Regions from separate parts of the Tomitella gaofuii genome, predicted to be linked through region 1. Evidence: predicted binding sites of a transcription regulator. Region 1 holds the regulator's gene; each other region holds the start of a gene.
The links. Region 1 encodes LexA, which represses DNA repair genes until DNA is damaged. Its sites were predicted from a motif close to CGAACANNTGTTCG; they were not measured.
Positions count from the first base shown of each region.

Region 2: a site for LexA is predicted at 3,084-3,097, ahead of H4F70_RS07295 (DUF222 domain-containing protein). Genes of this name have one in related genera too.
Region 3: a site for LexA is predicted at 2,605-2,618, ahead of H4F70_RS13615 (SAV_6107 family HEPN domain-containing protein). Genes of this name have one in related genera too.

Region 1 is NZ_CP059900.1:2,578,929-2,585,525, forward strand. It holds gene hrpA (ATP-dependent RNA helicase HrpA) at 1-1,569, shown strand, start outside; gene nrdR (transcriptional regulator NrdR) at 1,586-2,077, opposite strand; gene H4F70_RS11995 (LysM peptidoglycan-binding domain-containing protein) at 2,269-2,769, opposite strand; gene lexA (transcriptional repressor LexA) at 3,353-4,063, shown strand; gene H4F70_RS12005 (acyl-CoA thioesterase) at 4,068-4,604, shown strand; gene hflX (GTPase HflX) at 4,800-6,266, opposite strand; gene dapF (diaminopimelate epimerase) at 6,266-6,597, opposite strand, start outside.
Region 2 is NZ_CP059900.1:1,556,918-1,563,514, forward strand. It holds gene H4F70_RS07275 (NCS2 family permease) at 1-40, shown strand, start outside; gene H4F70_RS07280 (TrmH family RNA methyltransferase) at 101-934, shown strand; gene H4F70_RS07285 (DUF2537 domain-containing protein) at 982-1,281, shown strand; gene H4F70_RS07290 (HNH endonuclease signature motif containing protein) at 1,391-1,978, opposite strand; gene H4F70_RS07295 (DUF222 domain-containing protein) at 1,975-3,015, opposite strand; gene H4F70_RS07300 (acyl-CoA dehydrogenase family protein) at 3,203-4,351, shown strand; gene sepH (septation protein SepH) at 4,487-5,536, opposite strand; gene serC (phosphoserine transaminase) at 5,804-6,597, opposite strand, start outside.
Region 3 is NZ_CP059900.1:2,944,529-2,951,125, forward strand. It holds gene rsmH (16S rRNA (cytosine(1402)-N(4))-methyltransferase RsmH) at 1-66, opposite strand, end outside; gene mraZ (division/cell wall cluster transcriptional repressor MraZ) at 275-706, opposite strand; gene H4F70_RS13610 (DUF3040 domain-containing protein) at 1,248-1,697, opposite strand; gene H4F70_RS13615 (SAV_6107 family HEPN domain-containing protein) at 1,884-2,330, opposite strand; gene H4F70_RS13620 (GNAT family N-acetyltransferase) at 2,681-3,313, shown strand; gene H4F70_RS13625 (phytoene desaturase family protein) at 3,336-5,000, shown strand; gene H4F70_RS13630 (LppM family (lipo)protein) at 5,150-5,908, shown strand; gene metF (methylenetetrahydrofolate reductase [NAD(P)H]) at 5,928-6,597, opposite strand, start outside.

The sequences.
Region 1 (6,597 bases):
GTCCGCGACGACGACCTGTTCGACTTCTACGACCGACGCCTGCCCGCCGACATCGTCTCCGGCCGCCATTTCGACTCCTGGTGGAAGAAGGCGCGGCGCACCGACCCGGCGCTCCTCGACTTCACCGCGGACACCGTCACCAACGACGACGCCGATACCGTCGCAGGCGCCGACTATCCCGACGCCTGGCTGCAGGGCGGAGTGCGCCTCGAGTTGGACTACCGATTCGAACCCGGCCACCCGGAGGACGGCGTGACCGTGCGGGTTCCCGTGGAGCTTCTCCCGCAGGTGCGCACGGCCGGGTTCGACTGGCTCGTGCCCGGCATGCGCGAGGAACTCGCCACCACACTCATCCGCTCACTGCCCAAACAGCTGCGGCGCGCGGTGGTCCCCGCACCCGACTTCGCCGCGGCGGCGCTCGCGCGCGTGCAGCCCCGATCGGAGCCCCTGGTCAATGCGCTGGCACGGGAACTCTCTCGACTCGGTTCGTGCCGTATCGCGCCGGAGGACTTCCGCAGCGCCGCGTTGCCCGACCATCTGCGCGTCACATTCGCGGCGGTCGACCGGCGCGGCCGTGAGCTCGGCCGCTCCAAGGACCTCACCGAGCTGCGGACCCGGCTGGCGCGCCACATCAGCGACACCGCTGTGCGCGACGGCCAGGAACACGCGCGGCCGGCCGCGACGGTGTGGACGTCCGAAACGCTCGGCGACGTGCCCGAACAGGTGACAAGCGAGGTGGCGGGCCAGAAGGTGGTGGGGTTCCCGACGCTGAGTGTCCGGGAACCGGCGACTCCGGCAGGTCCGGCTGCAGTGGCGGTCACGGTGGTGTCGACGCGCGCGGAACAGTCCGCCGCGATGCGCACCGGTACGCGTCGACTGCTGCTCAATGCGGTTCCGGGAGTGGGCAAGCGCCTGCTCTCGATCTTGTCGACGGCGGACCGCCTCGTCGCCGGGCAGTACCCGTTCGGCGGGCTCGACGGGCTCGTCGCCGACGTGCACGAGTGCGCCGTCGACGAGGCGATGATGCGGGCGGGCGGGCCCGTGCGTGATCCGGATGCGTTCGAGCGCTTGAAGAGCGCGGTCGGCCCCGCTGCGCGTGCCGCAGAGCCGGCCATCGTCACTGCCGCCGTGGAGATCGTCCGTCGCCGGGACGAGCTGCAGGTGAGGCTCGGCGAGGCGGCCGCGTCGACGGCGGTGTCCGAATCGACGGTGGACGACGTCCGCCAGCAGCTCGCCGACCTGGTCCGGCCCGGCTTCCTGCTGGAGGCGGGCAGTGCTCGTGCCGCCCAGATCCCGCGGTACCTGCGCGCGGCGACCCTGCGTCTCGAATCCGCACCGACCTCCGGACCGCGCGAACACCAGGGCATGGATACGCTGGATCGCGTGTACGGGGCGCTGGAACGCTATCTTGCACACTGCCCGCCGGGCTCCGCCGAGTCGCCCGCCGTCCAGGAAGTGTTCTGGATGATCGAGGAACTGCGTGTGGGACTCTTCGCGCAGAAACTGGGGACCGCTCGGCAGGTCAGCGAGAAGCGCATCCTGCGCGCCATCGACACGCTCCCCCGCTGACGACGCGCTGATCGCGTCACCGTGCGGGCGCGGGTTCCTCCGATGCGGCCCCGTCGGCCCCTTCGCGGTGCAGCCGCAGCTCTTCTATCGCGGTTTCGAAGTCCTCGGCCGAGCTGAACGAGCGGTAGACCGAGGCGAACCTGAGGTATGCGACCTCGTCGAGGTCACGCAAAGGGCCCAGGATGGCCAAGCCGACCTCCTGGCTCGGGACCTCCGGGGAACCGGTGGCGCGGATGGTCTCTTCCACCGTCTGCGCAAGCAGGTGCAGAGCGTCATCGTCCACGTGCCTGCCGCGGCAAGCGCTGCGGACGCCCCGTACCACCTTGGCCCGGCTGAACGGCTCCTTGACCCCGCTGCGCTTGACCACGTAGAGAACGGCGGTCTCCACCGTGGTGAACCGACGCCCGCAATCCTGGCACTGCCGCCGACGTCGGATCGCCTGTCCCTCGTCGGCTTCGCGCGAATCGACCACGCGGGACTCGGGGTTCCGGCAGAACGGACAGTGCATGGGGGCTCCTTCATCGCTGCTGCCCATGCGCGGCGCGGTCACACCGTCCCGGGGCCGTCCATCCTGGTGCGCGCGCATATCAGCTAGCGGTCACTTTCTCCACGCCGATGATACGGGAAAGCACGAAGGGGACCGACGCCACCGATCGTCCGGCCGCCACGATGCCGCAGGCCTCGCCGCCGCGCGGAGCGTCATCGTCCGTACGCCCACGGCACCACCAGACTCTGGCCGGCGTGGACGGCCGCACTGTCGAGCCCGTTGAGCGCGATGATGCGATCCACCATCTGACCGACAGGGACGTCGGGGGCCGCCTGCCGCGCAATCGAACTCAGCGTGTCACCGGACGAGACCTCGACAGTGTTCACATCGCCGGGCATCGTCGTGGCGCCGATCGACCGCACCTGCGCGGCAGCGAGAATGACGAGGGCGAGCAACACGGCGACCGCGACCGCCGCGACCAGCCCGCGCCTGTCGGCCACCCCCACTGCGGGGGCGTGCCCCGCCGTGGACATCCGCACGGCGCGCCGGGGAAGTACCGCCGGAGTCCCGGCGGGACGCCGCCAGACCTCCGACCTGTCGATCCCCCGCCGGCGGAGAGGCCGGCGAAGTTCATACGGTGCGCCCGCCACCTGTGCACGGGCCCCGCCCATCGTGCGCCCCGAAGCGCTCTGCCGCTCCACCACAGCGTTCATGCCAGCCTCCCGGTTCCGCCGCCGATGCGTCCGCACCGGCTTCTCCATGCCGCCGTCCCGGTCGCTCGTCTCCGCGCCCCACCGAAGCACCTTCGCGCGCCGGCGACGGTCATTAGTACATGTGTTCGCTCGCCTGTGCATGCTATCGCCCACTCATTCGATAGATCAAGGGTTCGACAGAATCCCGCTCGCGCAGCGCACGCGGGCTCGCCACGGCGCCCCGCCGAAGCAGGGGAAGGACCGCGCCGCGACGCGCGAGTCGGCCGGTTCGCGATTCCGTTCGATGTACACACGTTCGGGTTGTATCAACCCGAACCGACAAAACCACCCGCCCGTGCCCGCCACCTGCGCCGACCGCACCCTCGACCACCGCCGACGGACGCGGTCGGCACTGCGCGCCGCGCGAGACACACGTCGAACAGATGTTTGTCGATTCCGCCGATCGGCGCTACATTCGAATCACGCCGCAACCCCTGCGGGGAAGGGCTTCGCAAGGCACGGACGCCGCTGCGGGGGACGGGCCGGATCCCGAGCGGGGGCGCACCGGCGGATTGTCGCGATACAGCAGGGAGGACCAGGGCCGATGGCGAAGAAGGACTTCAATGTGGCACTGGACGGCGGGAGGCCGTCCATCGAGTCGCTCACCGACCGCCAGCGCAAGGTGCTCGAGGTGATCCAGACCTCGGTCCGCGAGCGCGGCTACCCGCCGAGCATCCGCGAGATCGGCGATTCGGTGGGGCTGGCCTCGACGTCGTCGGTAGCGCACCAGCTGCAGTCCCTGGAAAAGAAGGGGTTCCTGCGCCGGGACCCCAATCGTCCGCGCGCCGTGGACGTCCGCGGGGTCACGCCGCTCCGGTCGGCGGAGGATGCGCCGGAATCCGGCCCGGCGGCCGACGGCGCGGACGCGCCGCCGCGGCCCGAGCCCACCTTCGTACCGCTCGTGGGGCGGATCGCCGCCGGCGGCCCGATCCTCGCCGAGCAGAATCAGGAGGACGTCTTCCCGCTGCCCAAGGAGCTGGTGGGCAACGGCACGTTGTTCATGCTCAAGGTCGTGGGCGAGTCTATGGTGGACGCGGCGATCTGCGACGGCGACTGGGTGGTGGTGCGCCAGCAGAGCGTCGCCGACAACGGCGACATCGTCGCGGCGATGCTCGACGGCGAGGCCACCGTCAAGACCTTCAAGCGCGACGGCAAGAACATCTGGCTGATGCCGCACAACCCGCACTTCACCCCCATCCACGGCAACGACGCGACCATCCTCGGCAAGGTGGTCACCGTCATGCGGAAGGTGTGACGCTGTGACGAATTCCAGTGCGGCATCGCACGCGCCCCGGCCCGGTGGGTCGGTGGGCGCCGGGACGCCCGGCGCGGTCGCAGACGGCACCGGTTCCGGCGACTCGGCGGTGGACGTGATCGCGCGGGCGGCACGCGAGGGCCTGCCCACGGTGACGATCCGCCGCCAACTTCAGTGGCCGGACACCGACGCATCCGGACACCAGCACTTCTCCGTGGTGCGCCAGTGGGCTGAGGAGGCCGAGGGCGAGTTCCTCGAGTCCATCGCCCGGCCGGAACTACTCAAACACCTGCCGCGGGTGCGCTACGAGGCCGATTTCCGGCAGCGGATGTGGCTGCGCGAGAACCTCGAGGTGCGCTTCGCCGTCGTCGCCGTGGGCGCCTCGTCGGTCACCTACCGGTTCGCCATCATCGGCGCACGCGGAACGGCGGCCGACGGGACCATGATCGCCGTGCACACCGATGGCAGCGAGGGCGGCCCCGTGCCCTGGCCCGACGACCTGCGCGCCGCGTTCACCGGTTCCCTCCCCCCTGCGATCTGACAGCGCTGCGATCTGAACGCCGGATAGTCCGTCCCCCTGTCCAAACCGAGTCCGGGCGCGCCCGGCCTTCCGGACAGTGCCGCGCGCCCGGCTATCCCGCCAGCGCCGCGCGTGCGGCCTCCCGCGCTGCGGGCGCGCTCGGCGCCCAGGACCTCGACGCGTGAGCCGGTCTGGCGCGCGCAAAGGCCCCGCGCGCTAACCGCCCTGGGCGCCGTCCACGGTGTACGGCGCGAGGGCGGCGGCCAGCGCGCGGGGCACCTCCGCTCCGATCTCCGTGCCCTCGGCGCCGTGCCGCTCGGAGTCCACGGTGCCCTCGGCGTGGATGCGCGCCACGAGGTCCCCGCGCGAGTACGGCACGAGGACGTCGACGCGCACCCCCGGCCCCGGGAGCCGCTCGGTGAGGTGCGCCCGCAGCTCTGCGATGCCCTCCCCGGTGTGTGCGGAGACGAAGTGTGCGCCGTCGAGCACGCCGCGCAACCGCGTGAGTTCCACCGTGTCGGCCGCGTCGATCTTGTTCACCACCAGCAGCTCCGGCGGCGCGTCCGCGCCGGCCTCCCGCAGCACGTCGGCGATGACCTCGTTGACAGCCCGGATCTGCTCGAGCGGGAACTCGTCGGAGCCGTCCACGACGTGCATGAGCAGGTCCGCCCCCGCGACCTCCTCGAGCGTGGAGCGGAAGGCCTCCACCAACTGGGTGGGCAGGTGGCGCACGAAACCGACGGTGTCGGTGAGCACGGCCTCGCGTCCGTCGTCGAGCACGGTGCGCCGCGTCGTCGGGTCGAGCGTCGCGAACAGCGCGTTCTGCACGAGCACCCCGGCGCCGGTCAGCGCGTTGAGGATGCTCGACTTGCCCGCGTTGGTGTAGCCGACGATCGCCACCGACGGCACGCCGGTGGTGTGGCGGCGGTGGCGTTTGACGTCGCGGGCGTTCTTCATGTGGGCGATCTCGCGGCGCAGCTTCGCCATCCGCGAACGGATGCGCCGCCGGTCGGTCTCGATCTTCGTCTCGCCCGGGCCGCGCAGGCCCACGCCGCCGTTACTGCCCGCACGGCCGCCCGCCTGGCGCGACATCGACTCGCCCCAGCCGCGCAGCCGCGGCAGCATGTACTCCATCTGCGCGAGCGACACCTGCGCCTTGCCCTCGCGGGAGGTGGCGTGCTGGGCGAAGATGTCGAGGATCAGCGCGGTGCGGTCCACCACCTTCACTTGAACGACCTTCTCCAAGCTGGTCAGTTGCGCGGGGCTGAGCTCGCCGTCGCAGATCACCGTGTCCGCCCCCGTGGCCATGACCACCTCACGCAGCTCCGCCGCCTTGCCGGAGCCGATGTAGGTGGACGCGTCGGGACGGTCGCGCCGCTGGATCAGCGCTTCGAGCACCGTCGACCCCGCCGTCTCCGCCAGGGCGGCGAGCTCGGCCATGCTCGTCTCCGCCTGCGCCGCGGTGCCCTCGGTCCACACCCCCACCAGCACCACGCGCTCCAGGCGCAGCTGGCGCTGCTCCACTTCGGTGATGTCGGCGAGCTCTGTCGACAGCCCCTCCACGCGGCGCAGCGAGCTGCGTTCGGCCAGCTGCATCTCACCGAGCGAGGGCTCCTGCGCTCCGCCGCTGCTCGCGTGCACCTCGTCTGACACCGTCCGGTCCGGCTCGTCCGATCCCGTCATCACGCGGCCCCGGCGTCGACTGGCCGCGCGGCGTTCTGCGCATGTCGCCACCAGCGATCGTCGACGACCCCCGACGCCACGAGTACCGACGGCCCCTCGAGAACGGCGCGGCCGTCCACTCCGATCGTCACCGTCACGGCGCCGCCCGGCACGCCGACCTCGACGGTTCCGGCGGACACGTTCTCCGCGCGCAGCGCCGCGAAGGCCGCCGCGACGGTGCCGGTGCCGCACGAGCGTGTCTCCCCCACGCCCCGCTCGTGCACGCGCATGGCGACGGCGCCGGCGCGCAGCGGCGTCACCACCTCCACGTTGACGCCGTCCGGGAACAGTA
Region 2 (6,597 bases), 1.0 Mb from region 1:
GTACTTCGCGGTCGGCCCGATCACGGACGCCGTGACCTGAGCGGGCGCGCGGTCCAGGGGCGGGCGGCGTCCGGGCCTGGGGCTGCGGAACAATGGTGCGGTGGTCAACGTCATCGACATCAGCGACGCCGACGATCCGCGGATCGACGACTATCGCAACCTCAATTCCTCGGATCGGCGGCCGGACCTGCCCGGGGGCAAGGGACTGGTGATCGCCGAGGGCGTGCTCGTGGTGCAGCGGATGATCGCGTCGCGGTTCGCGCCGCACTCTCTGCTCGGAGTGGACCGGCGGCTGCAGGAGCTGGGCAGCGCCCTCGACGCGGTCGACGTCCCCTTCTACCGGGTGCCCACCGAGGTCATGGACGAGTGCATCGGGTTCCACCTGAACAGGGGGGTGCTCGCCGCCGCGCGCCGGGCCCCGGAACCTCACCTCGACACGGTGCTCGACGGAGCGCGCACGGTAGCGATGCTCGAGGGCGTGAATGACCACGAGAACATCGGGTCGATGTTCCGCAATGCGACGGGGCTGGGGATCGACGCCGTCCTCTTCGGTGCGCGATGCGCGGACCCGCTCTACCGGCGCGCGGTGCGCGTGTCGATGGGGCACGTGCTGCGTCTCCCGTTCACGCACATCCCCGAGTGGCCGGCGGGAATCGACGAGGTGCGGTCGCGGGGGTTCACCGTGGTCGCGTTGACCCCGGATCCGGAGGTTCCCATGCTCACCGAGGTGCTCCACGACCGCGGACCGACAGACCGGGTGGCCCTGCTCGTGGGGGCGGAGGGGCCGGGGTTGCGGAAGCACACCATGAACGCGTGCGATGCGCGGGCGCGCATTCCGATGGCTCCGGGGACGGACTCCCTCAATGTCGCCACGGCGGCGGCGGTCGCGTTCTACGAGCGCCTGCGGAGCATGCAGATGGCCGACGCGAGGTGACGGGGACGCCGGGGGAGTTGGTCCACGAACGTCCGCGGGGTGCATCGGTGCATCGCGGCTCGGCGGATTGGCGGGTCGGCACGGAGGCGGCGGCGCGGTATCCGGCCGCCGGGATGGTGGCCTCGACCATGATGGCCGCCTGGACCGCGGTGTTCGTCGCCGTCGTCGGCCTGGGGTTGAGCGCCGTGTCCTCGTGGCTGGCGATCGCCGTCAACGTCGTGGTGGTGGGCGCGGCGGCCCCCGCCGTCCGTCGGTGGCGGCATGCCACGACGGTGCGCTGGATCGTGTGGGGCGTCGTGCCGGGGGCTATCCTCGGGTGGGCTGCGCTGGCCGTGCTCGCACTGTAGTTCTGGCCGCGCAACAGCCCTGACCCCGCAACAGCCCTGGCCTGCCACCTGCAATGGTGTGCGGACGCGCGCCGTCGCGGCGGCACCCCGCCGTTGTGAGGAGCCGGCCTCAGGTGACGGTGGTCCGCGGTCGGTGCGATGAGTGCTCTGCGGCGCGCGGCGGCCCGAGCGCCTTGCCGTCGGGGCCCACCCACTGGGATGGCGACCGGCCGTGTGCCGGTGGCAGGAACCGCGGCAGCCCGTCGTTCCCGTCGATCACGACGGTCCACCCGTGATGGTGGACGGCCCGGTGGTGTTCCGTACACAAGTTGACCAGGTTGTCCAGGTCTGTGGGACCGCCGTCCGCCCAATGCCACACGTGGTGGGCGACGCACCATGCGGGCGGTCGGTCGCACCGGGGGAATGCGCACCCATGGTCGCGCGCCGCCAGTGCGCGGCGCTGGGCCCGGCTGGCCAGCCTCCGGGTGCGCCCCACGTTGAGCGGCATGCCCCGGCCGTCCACGCCGATCGGCGTGATCGCCGCGTCGCACGCGAGGCGTCGCGCCGCGCCGACCGTCACGTTGGCGAACCAGTCGGTCATGCCGTGCGGAAGGTTGTCGAACACCTCCTCGAACCGCCCCTCGGCGATGAACCCGGCCCGGGCGGCCGCGTCGTCGTCGGTGTCGGCCAGGTCGCGCAGACCGATGTGCAGGCTCAATGTCGTGCCGGTGCCTGCGCCGCCGCCCAGGTCATGGGACGCGGCCGAGGGTTGCCCGCACCCGGGTGTACCCGCCCGGCCGGTGCTGCGGCGTGGGCCGGCGCCGCGGCTCCCTCCGGGGGTGGTGGGGGCACCGCAGCGGCGTGTCCGGCCCGCGCCGGAGTCCACGTCGTCTCCGAGGCGATGCGGGTGCGTGGGGAGTCTTCGGGCGCCGGCGAGCCCGCCGCGGCCCCGTCGCACTGGGAGTGGCGACGCAGGAACTCGGCGAGACCATCGGCACGGCGCTTGGCGGCCGTGCGGCGGTCGCGCGTGCCGTCCGGCTCCGGCCGCGGAGCCGACAACGGCGAGAGTGCCGTGACCAGGCGCTCACCTGTTTCGGAATCCAGATCCCCGCGCACTGCGTACCGGTTGCCGAGCGTGCGTGAAACGAAAAAGGTGTTGCGTTCGGTGTCGTCAGCGCCCCGGCTCTCCGGCCGGACCTGGCCGTATGACGGGCCCGCCGGGGTCGCGCGGTCGCCGCCGGTATCACCGCCTTCGGAATCACCGTCCCCGGATCCCCCAGCACCGTTCCCATCCGGGTTCTTGCCCTGAGGTACTGCGGTGTAGTGATCACGGATGCCATCGATCATCGCGGCGAGCCTGTTGTGGCCGGCGTTGCGCGCGTAACCGATGAGCACGTTCTCCGTACGGTCGATAGCGTCCGCAGGCATCGCCTTCGGCGGATCGTCGAGGAACTTCACGATCATCGTCGCGGCGTTCTTCGTGATCTCGCCGCCGCGTACCGCGGCGAAGATCCGCGGGCGCTCGTTCATGCGCATGGCGAAGGTGACCACGGCGCGGGCCTTCGCGATCGTGAGCGTGCTGTGGGACGTCAGATGATCGACGATGTTGGTGAACCGCCCCTGGGCGGAGTCGCGCGTCGCGAGCTCGGCGATCTTGCACAACGAAGAGATCTCGGCACGGTGCATCGCCTGTGCGTCGTCCACGATCGATCCGAGCAGATCCGCGTCCGCGCGCCGCCACAGGCCGGCTGTCATCCCGCCGCCGGCAGAGTCCCCCGTAAACCGTTCCATACCGCCCCCCTCGGCTCGCACATTACAGTACCCGAACAAAGGTTCGTGCGTAAACCATAGAACAGATATTCCCATCGGGGCGGTGGCGGCACCCGTCGAGCCTGGTGCCGCTGCTGCGGAGCGCGGGGTCTTGCGACTAACCTCACCGGGTATGCGCCGGACAATTTTCGATACTGATCACGATGCGTTCCGCGACAGCGTGCGCACATTCATCTCCCGCAACGTCGCGGACCGGATAGACGAGTGGGAGTCGGCCCAGATCGTGCCGCGCTCGCTGTTCACCGAAGCGGGCGCCGCAGGGTTCCTCGGTATGGCCGTGCCGGAGGAGTTCGGCGGCGGGGGAGTGCCCGATTTCCGTTTCAACATGATCATCGGCGAGGAGTTCGCCTTCGCGGGCGCAGGTGCCGCCGGCCTGGGGCTCACGCTGCACAACGACATCTGCCTCCCATACCTGCTCTCACTGACCGACGACGAGCAGAAGCAGCGCTGGCTGCCCGGGATCGCCGCGGGAGAGACCATCACCGCCATCGCGATGACGGAGCCGGGTGTGGGCTCGGACCTCGCGAACATCGCGACCACGGCCATCCGTGACGGCGACGAGTACGTGCTCAACGGCTCGAAGACCTTCATCACCAACGGCATCAACTCGGATCTGGTGATCGTCGCGGCCAAGACGGACCCGAGCCAGAAGCACAAGGGGCTCAGCCTCATCGTGGTCGAGCGCGGGATGGCGGGCTTCGAGCGGGGCCGCAACCTGGCCAAGCTCGGCCTGCATTCGCAGGACACCGCGGAGCTGTTCTTCGACGACGTGCGGGTACCCGCGTCGAACCTGCTGGGCGAGGAAGGCAAGGGATTCGCCTACCTCATGCAGAACCTCCCGCAGGAGCGGCTGTCGATCGGCGTCGCGGGGGTCGCAGCGGCCCGTGCGGCGTTCGACTGGACCACGGACTACGTCCGTGAGCGCAAGGTGTTCGGCAACTCGGTGGGCTCCTTGCCGACGACGCGGCATGCCTTGGCGGAGATCGCCACCGAGGTCGAGGTGGCGCAGCACTATGTGGACCAGGCGGTGCTGTCGCTCAATGCGGAGGAGCTGAGCGCGGTGGACGCCTCCATGGCAAAGCTGTGGTGCACCGAGCTGCAGGGGCGCACGGTGGACCGCTGCCTGCAGCTGTTCGGCGGGTACGGGTTCATGCTGGAGTACCCGATCGCCCGTGCCTACGCCGACGCGCGGGTGACCCGGATCTACGGCGGAACCAGTGAGATCATGAAGGAGATCATCGGTAGGTCGCTCGACGTCTGACCCTGCCGCGGCGCGTGGATCCCGGGGATTGACTCCGGCCTCCGATACCGGACACCACCTCGGTACCGGAGGCCGGATGCTGTGCCGGCGGATCCCGACGGCCGGCCCGCAGGGTGCCGGCCGCGGTCGGTGTTCTCAGCCGTTGGCGTTGCTGCGGACGCCGAGCAGGACGTCCTCCCAGGAGGGCATCGTCGGCTTGTGCTTGCGTGCCTTGCCGCGCGTGTGCGGGCTCGGGTGCGGGATGAGCGCGTCCTCGGGTTCCTCGTCGATGGGGGGACCGGATTCGGCCCGGGCCTCGCGGTCGCCGGCCTGCTCGGCGGTGGGGCGGGACGAGCGCTCCGCGCCCCCGTGGTCGTGCTCGGTGCCCTGCCCCTGCCCAGTGCCGGGCGCGGCGCCGGGGCCGTCCTCCGGCGCGTCGGCGCCGCCCGCAACGGCCTCGACGGCGACGGCGTCGTCCGGGGACGAGGCGGGCTCGGAAGGGGCGGGCTCGGCCTCCGGCGTCGTATCCGGGGCGTGTGCCGGCGCAGCGACCTCGGGGCCGTGGATTCCGACGTGCGACGCGCTCGGGGGCTCTGGTACCGCGGCGATGGGGCGCAGCGGGCGGTTCACGTCGGGGTCCAGCAGTTCGGTCGCGGCATCGTCGAGAGCATTGAGCGTGCCGGTGAGGCCGTCCTTGTACAGGCGCCAGTGCGCGGCATTGCGGGACTTGCCCGCCCACCACGACAGTTGCACTACCCATTCACCGTCCACCGTGCGCCAGGCGTCCCATTCGCCGGACTCAGGATCCAGCCCGCGGGCGCGAAAGACGATGGCGACGATCTCGTCGAGGGTCTGGACGGCGGGGCCGTCGGACCGTACCGGGTGCCCCTTGCGGCCCATGTCCGCGGCATTGCCGCGTTCGAGCAGCACCGGATGCGCGAAGCGCTCGACGCGGGATTCCGGGATGCTGGCGAGTTCCGCCACCTCCGCCACCGACGCGCCCGCCCGGACGCGCGCCTGGATCTCACGTGGGCGCAACTGGCTGCTCGATTCCACCTCGATCTGGCCCAGGCGGCTGAGATCGCCGCGGGCGGCGGCGCGGAGGCGGTCGTCCGCGGGGACGGAGAAGCGGTCCTCGGAGCCCTTCACCTGGAGGAGGACGTTCTTGCCGCCCGCATCCATGCCGATCACTTGAAGTTCTCGCACGCGTAGACCTCCTGTGGCAGCTTCCGGTAGGGCGAGCGTAACCGAGTCGAGACCGCTGCGCGGGGAGGACACGCGCCGGGGTCCTTGCCTTTGCTTGCGGCGCAAGTTATTGGAGTATCCAACGTACCCGAATGCGGCATGCGGGACGAATGTGCGTGGTGAGGTGGATGCGTGTGGTGGGGCGGATGATGTCCGCGGGCCGCTCGGTGTGCGGAGAACGGCCCGGGCGAGGCGCGATCGTGCGCGTCGCCCGGGCCGTCCGGTGTGTCAGAGGCGTTCGGCGACCCAGTCGATGCACTGCGTCAGCCGCGTGACGTCGTCGGGGTCGATGGCCGGGAACATGCCGATGCGGAGCTGGTTGCGCCCCAACTTGCGGTACGACTCGGTGTCGACGATCCCGTTGGCGCGCAGCACCTTCGCCACGGTGGCGGCGTCGACGTCGTCGTTGAAGTCGATGGTGCCCACGACCTGCGACCGCAGGGCCTTGTCGGTGACGTACGGCGTCGCGAACGCGCTGGCCTCGGCCCACGAGTACAGGCGCGACGACGAATCCGCGGTCCGCGCCGCCGTCCAGGCGAGCCCGCCGCCGGCGTTCATCCACTCGATCTGGTCTGCCAGAAGCAGCAATGTCGCCAGGGCCGGCGTGTTGTACGTCTGGTCCTTGCGGCTGTTGTCCACGGCCACCGGGAGCGACAGGAACTCGGGCGTCCAGCGGCCGGACGCCTTGATCTCCTCGACGCGGGCGAGGGCGGCGGGGCTCATGATCGCGATCCACAGCCCACCGTCCGCGGCGAACGACTTCTGCGGTGCGAAGTAGTAGACGTCGGCCTGGGTGATGTCGACGGGGAGGCCGCCGGCGCCGGAGGTCGCGTCGATGGCGACGAGCGCGTCGCCCGCCCCCTCCGGGCGCCGGACCGGCACCGCCACGCCGGTGGAGGTCTCGTTGTGCGCCCAAGCGATCAGGTCTGCCGACGGATCGGCGGCGGGAACCGGCGCCGATCCGAAGTCCGCTTCGACCACGATCGGGTCGCCGATGAACGGGTTGCCGGCGGCCACCTTGG
Region 3 (6,597 bases), 370 kb from region 1:
GAGCAGCACGGGGACGTGCCCGAACTCGCCGGACCGCCGCCGCACGCCGCCTGCTCCGTCGGTCATCGTCTGCTCCAGTGGTCGGTCACGTCGGTCTGCTGCCGGTCAATCTGTCCTGGTAATGACTGCTGTCCCGGTAAGGCTCGGAAAACGCAGCGGCGAATGTCCTGGGGTCTCCGGCCGACCGTGCCTGGCGTTGGGGAAGTACGTCAGGACCGTTCGGGCGGAGGCCTCGTGACATTCGCCGAGACCGCGTCGTGCGATCAGGCTGCGCTCAGAAGATGCTGCCGAGCGATTCATCGCGCGCCTGCGAGTAGCTCTCTTCGTTGGCCTCCAAGTAGTTCTGCCATGCCTCGGCGTCCCAGATCTCCAGGAACGTCACCGAGCCGATGACCACGCATTCACGCGAGAGATTCGCGTAACGGCGGTGGTCCGCCGACAGGGTGATCCGTCCCTGACCGTCCGGACGCTGCTCATCCGTTCCGGCAGCGAGCGCACGCACGAACGCCCTCGCCTCCGGGTTGGTCCGGGATGCGGAAGCCGCCCGGGTGGCCAACTCGAGGAACTCGTCCCGCGGATACACCGCAAGGCTGTGATCCTGGCCCTTCGAGACCATGAGACCTCCCGCCAGTGCGTCGCGGAACTTCGCCGGCAGCGTCAGCCGACCCTTCTCGTCGAGCTTGGGTGTGAAGGTTCCGAAGAACATCCGACACCTCCGACTCGACCGCCTCCCACATGTCCGAACCGGATTGCACCGGGCCCTCCGTGTGTGGAGACCGTTGGCGGATGCCTTGATGGCGACCCGTTGGCACCACAGTACCCCACTTCTCCCCACTTTCAACCCCAACTGCCGCCACGTTGCGCGACTCCGCATGAAATGCGCTGGTACAGACGCCATAGACGGTGGGGTGCGAGCCCTGGACACGCCCTCTCCGCCGGAGGAGCGAGGATCCACGCAGAACGCATATCCGCAGATGGATGAGATTTCGAGACCGAGGCAGCCGATCGGGTCACACCACCAGGGCACCCCGTGGGTCCCTGCCGCCACCGGGGTGGCGGAAAGTGGGGAACCACGGTGGGGCGGAGTGGAGGACCGCGGTGGGGCGGAGTGGAGGACGGAGCCGGGGCGCGGGGGGCGCGGGCGACGAGACCCTCCCGGGCCGGCCTACGAAAGACCACCCGGGCGCGGGGCCGTCGTCACGGCCCCGCGCCCGGGTGGTCGGTGTTGAAGTGTGCTGTTCGGCAGATCAGCCTTCGAAGCGCCGCCGGAAACGCTCCTCCATACGCTCGGTGAAGCTGCCCGCGGACTTGGGCTTGCTGAAGCGGCCCTTGAGCCCCTTGGCCCCTCCGCCCTTTCCGGAGCCGGCGCCGGCGCGGCCCGGCGCCGACGGGGAAGCCGGAACCTTGTCGCGCCCCCACGGCGTGCCGAGCATGAGCATCACCGCGCCCAAGAACATGACGACGAACCCGATGACAGCGAGAACGGGGAAGCCGCCGATGTGCAGTGCGCTGGTGGCGACCCCCACTATCAGGAGTGCAAGCCCGACCAGGGCGATGAACAACGCCTGAATACGCCGCTTGGCGTTGGGGGTGCCGAACCGGCGGCCCCGGACCTGCGAAGCGAACTTCGGGTCTTCCTCATACAGAGCATTCTCGATCTCGTCGAGCATCCGCTGCTCGTGCTCGGAGAGTGGCACGGCACCTCCCCCGGCTTCTCGTCATGACGTCCAGCTGCCGAACCGAACGCGCCAGCCCCCGTCCATTACGGGCGCCTAACACCGATAATACTGTTCGGCATCGGACCGTACCACCGAATACCCCACTCCCCGGATCGAATAAACCGTCGGCACCGCGCAGCACGTGCGCCACACGCCCCGGCAGGATCAGCCCGCCCGCAAAAGGGGGTGGCCGGCCGGGTGGTCCCCGCGGCCGGAACCAGGCTCCGCCGCGCCGCCCAGGTGCGACTCGACCACGTTGAGGAAGTCCCCGACAGCACCGGCCAGCGCATCCGCCGCCGGGCCGTCGACCCTGCTCGTGACCCCGGCCTCGACAGCCGCACGCGTGGACGAGAACTGCGCGAAGTGGTCCGCCCACACCTTCCAGCCGGGGCCGACCGAGGCCAACCTCGCCCATGCGCTGCGCGATGCACCCCTGCGGGGCTGCGGCGGCGACGCGGCCAACACCGCGGCGGCACCGCGCACCGCCGCAACGTAGGCGGTGGCGAACCGCTCCGCCGGCCGGTCCACCGCACCGCACAAGGCCTCCGACAGGAGCGTATCGGCGCGGCCGAGCAGTGCGGCCGCATGTGGCGACCGCGGACGCGACGGCATGGATCCTCCACCCACACGCGGTGGCGGCATCCACTGCCCGTGGCCCTGCGTTCCCGCGGCCGCGCCTGCTGCACCCGTGCTCATCGTCCTCATCGCCTCTCCTCTTCCCGCTCGCACCCGCCCGCGATCCGACTCCGCAGTGCGGGCCCGACCCTGCGGTACCGTGCCTCCGTCAGGCCCACGCCCGGACTACACGGGCCCGGCCCGCCAGACCCGGCGGACCATACGCCCGGTACGACCCGCTTCCCTCGGGCCGCACCGGACGGTCCGGCATCGAACAACGGTTCGATGGTGGCAATGCTAAACAGACTCTCCGACAACTTTGTCTCCGCACAGAAAGTTCGCTGCTCATGAGCCTGCTCGTCTCCGAGATCCCGGCTCCGGTCCTGCGCGCACGCCTCTACGAGGCCCTCGAGATCTATGTGGCTGCGATGCACTACCCGCGCGGAGTCGAACACAGCCGCGCACCCATGTGGGCCGAGCACATGCTCCGGGACGGCTGGCGGGCGGTCGCGGCCTTCGAGATTCCGGACAACGGCCCCCGAGCGACTACGACGATGGACGATGTGGCCACGACGACGGACGATGCGACCGCGATCCCTGATGGGGCCAGGCTGGTCGGCATCGCTTACGGATACCACGGCGCCCCCGCGTACTGGTGGGACCGGCAGGTGCGTTCCGCGGTGCGCGACACCGCCGGGCCACCGGGCACCCGGCTGATGTCCGACTACTTCGAGCTCACCGAGATCCACGTCGCACCCTCCGCCCAGGGCAAGGGGATCGGCGCCGCGCTGCTGACACGGCTGCTTTCCGGCCTCACCGAATCACGGGTGCTGCTGTCGACACCCGAAGTGCCCGACGAGCGGAACCGCGCATGGCAGCTGTACCGGCGGATGGGGTTCGAGGACGTCCTGCGCCACTTCCGGTTCCTCGGCGATCGGCGCGATTTCGCCGTACTCGGTCGCACGCTGCCGCTGCCCTGACCCCGCCGGATACCCTGTCGGAGTGTTGGATGCGATCGTCGTCGGCAGCGGCCACAACGCCTTGGTCGCCGCCTGCTACCTCGCCCGGGAGAGCTGGGCCGTCGAGGTGCTCGAGCGGGACACGGTCCCCGGGGGCGCGGTGTCGACCGTCGAACGGTTCCCAGGCCACCGGGTGGACCGCGGTTCGTCCGCGCACCTGATGATCCGGCAGAGCGGGATCATCGAGGAGCTCGACCTTGCCGGCCACGGACTGACCTACATCGACTGCGACCCGTGGGCGTTCGCCCCGGGGCCACCGGAGTCGCCGGGGCGCCCGGGCATCGTGTTCCGCACCGACCTGGCCGCCACCTGCGCGTCCATCGCGGCGGCGTGCGGCAAGCGCGACGCCGACGCCTACCGGCGTTTCGTCACCGAGTGGACCCCGCTCGCCCGCAGCGTGATGCGCGCCTTCTCCCGCCCACCCGGCGTCGCCGGACTGTCCCGCGCGTTCGGTCCGCTGGGTATGCCCGCCTTCCTCGGCGGCGGGTTTCCGCCCACAGCCCTGGCGCGCAGGTTCCTGGGCACCGGCGATGCACTGCTCGACTACTACTTCGACGACGAGCCGCTCAAGGCCGCGCTCGCGTGGTTCGGGGCGCAGTCGGGTCCCCCGATGTCCGAGCCCGGCACCGCGCCGATGATCGGGTTCGCCGCTCTGATGCACCAGGCGCCGCCGGGGCGCGCAGTCGGCGGCAGCGGATCCTTGGCCACGGCGCTCGTCTCGCGCCTGCGGGCCGACCGGGGAACCGTGACGACGGGCGACGCCGTGACCGCGCTGCGCCGCACCGACGGCGGGTGGTCTGCCACCACCGAGCACGGGCGGACGGTGCGGGCCCGGACGGTGGTGGCCGGATGCCACATCCTCACCACCATCGGTCTGCTCGCGGACGGCGGCGCCGTCTCCGCCTCCGCCGCGACGGAGTTGCGTCGCGGCATCCGCGTAGGCCCGGGCATCGGCATGGCCGTCCGGCTGGCCACGGACGCGTTGCCCGCGTACCCGTCGGCGCCGGACTGCGGGCCCGGCCCCGGCGTGCACGCGGGCCTGCAATTGCTCGTCAGCGACAGGGCCCACCTGCGCACGGGGCATGCCGCCGCGCTCGCGGGCCGGCTCCCGCCGCGTCCCGCCGCCCTGTCGATGACATTCAGCGCGCTGGACAGGTCGCTGTGCCCGGACGGTGAACACCAGATGACGCTGTGGTCGCAGTGGCATCCGTACCGGATCGCCGACGGCACCCGCTGGGCGGACGTGGCCGAAACGGAGGCGGACAGGGTGGTCGACGAGATCGAGCGGTTCGCCCCCGGGACCCGCGAGACGGTGACGGCCCGCCACGTCCAATCGCCGGCCGGGCTCGAAAGCGAGCTGGGCCTGATCGGCGGCAACATCATGCACATCGAGATGTCGCTCGACCAGATGCTGGCCTTCCGTCCCACCGCGGAGCTCGCGGGCCAGCGGTTGAGCGGCCTCGCCGCCGACGCGGGCCGCGGGGATCCGCTCGCCGGGCTGTATCTGACCGGCGCATCGACGCACCCCGGCGGCGGCGTCAGCGGTTACAGTGGCCGCTCCGCCGCCCGGCTCGCGCTCCGGGATGCCCGCGCCGGGACGCTGCGCCGCCTGCTGCCGGCCGCGCGGAGCCGTGTGCGCCGCCGTTAGGCCCAGTGGCCGGACCATCACGATGTACGTGGTTATGGGCCCCGCGCGGGCCGCGCGGACCGCCCCCCAGCGGCGGCGCGGGACCCATGAGGCGACGCGGGGCGTGCCACTCCCACGTTCGCCGGGACGGACCTGGCACGATGACTTCCGTGCCCATCACAATCCGGCCAGTCCCGTCACGCATCCGCATCGCATCGCACACCGGTGCGGACTCGCCCGCCCCTCCCCTCGGCCCCCGTCCACGGCTGCCGCGCCGGTCGCGGCGCACCGTGTCCGGCGTGCTTCTGCTCGCGGTACTGCTGCCGCTGCTCAGCGGCTGCCTGCGCGTCCAGGTGACGATGGGCGTGTCGAAGAGCGACAGGGTGACCGGGCACATCGTCGCGGCGACCATTCCGAAGTCCGGCGACGACCGGGGCCCGCAACTGACGGTGCCGAAGGGCCTCGAAGACAAGATCCGCGTGCAGGACTACCGCCAGGACGGATATGTGGGCACCGAGGCCTACTTCCGCGACCTCACGTTCAGCGAAGCGCGCGATCTCGGCCGCATGATGCCGGACCACAGCAGGGACTTCGGCCTGACATTCACGCGGACGGGCGACACGGTGACCTTCGACGGCCGCGCCGACCTGTCCAACGTGCCCGAGGGCGCCGACGTGGAGGTCAGCATCAACTTCCCGACCCGCCCGGCCACCACCGACGGCACCCGCGACTCCGACACCGGCGTCACCTGGAAGCTGCCCACCGGCGAGCAGACCAGCATGCACGCCGTCGTCAACTACGAGGATCCGGCGTCGAAGGGACTGACGTTCTGGGTCGCCATCGTCTCCGTCGTCGCGCTGGCGGCCGCCGCCCTGGCCGGATACGTCGCGTGGCGCAGCCGGGACACCTCGCCCAAGCCCGGGCAGTGACCCGCCCTGCGGCGCGCGGTCAGCTCGCCGCGGGCGCCGCGACCAGCCCGAGGTTCTGCAGCACCTCGCGCGTGGCGCGCGAGAAGTTGAGCGTGATGAAGTGCAGCGCGGGGATCCCCTCCGCGATCAGCCGCTCGGCCATCCCGGTCGCGAACTCGATGCCCACCTCGCGCACGGCGGCGCGGTCCTCCTGCGGTCCCGTCCCTGCTGCCGCGGACAGGCTCTCCTCCAGCGCGGGCGGAAGCGCGGAGCCGGACAGCTCCACCATCCGCCGCACGGAGCGCAGCGAGGTGATCGGCAGGATCTCCGGGATGATCGGCTTGGCGCCCTGCTCCGGGTCGGCCGCCGCGACGCGATCACGCAGCTGCAGGTAGTCGTCCACGTCGAAGAACACCTGGGTGATCGAATACTCCGCCCCCGCGCGCAGCTTGCGCACCAGATAGCGGGTGTCGTGTTCGAGGTCCGGCGACCGGTGGTGGCCCTCCGGGAACGATGCGACACCGAGGTGGAACCCGCCCAGCTCGCGCACCAGGTGCACCAGTTCCTCCGCGTAGTGCACCCCGTCCGGATGCGCGCACCACTCACCCAGCGGGTTGCCCGGCGGATCGCCGCGCAGCGCGAGGATGTTGCGGATGCCCTTGTCCGCGTAAGAGCCGATCATCGCGCGCAGCTCGTCGATGCTGTGGTCC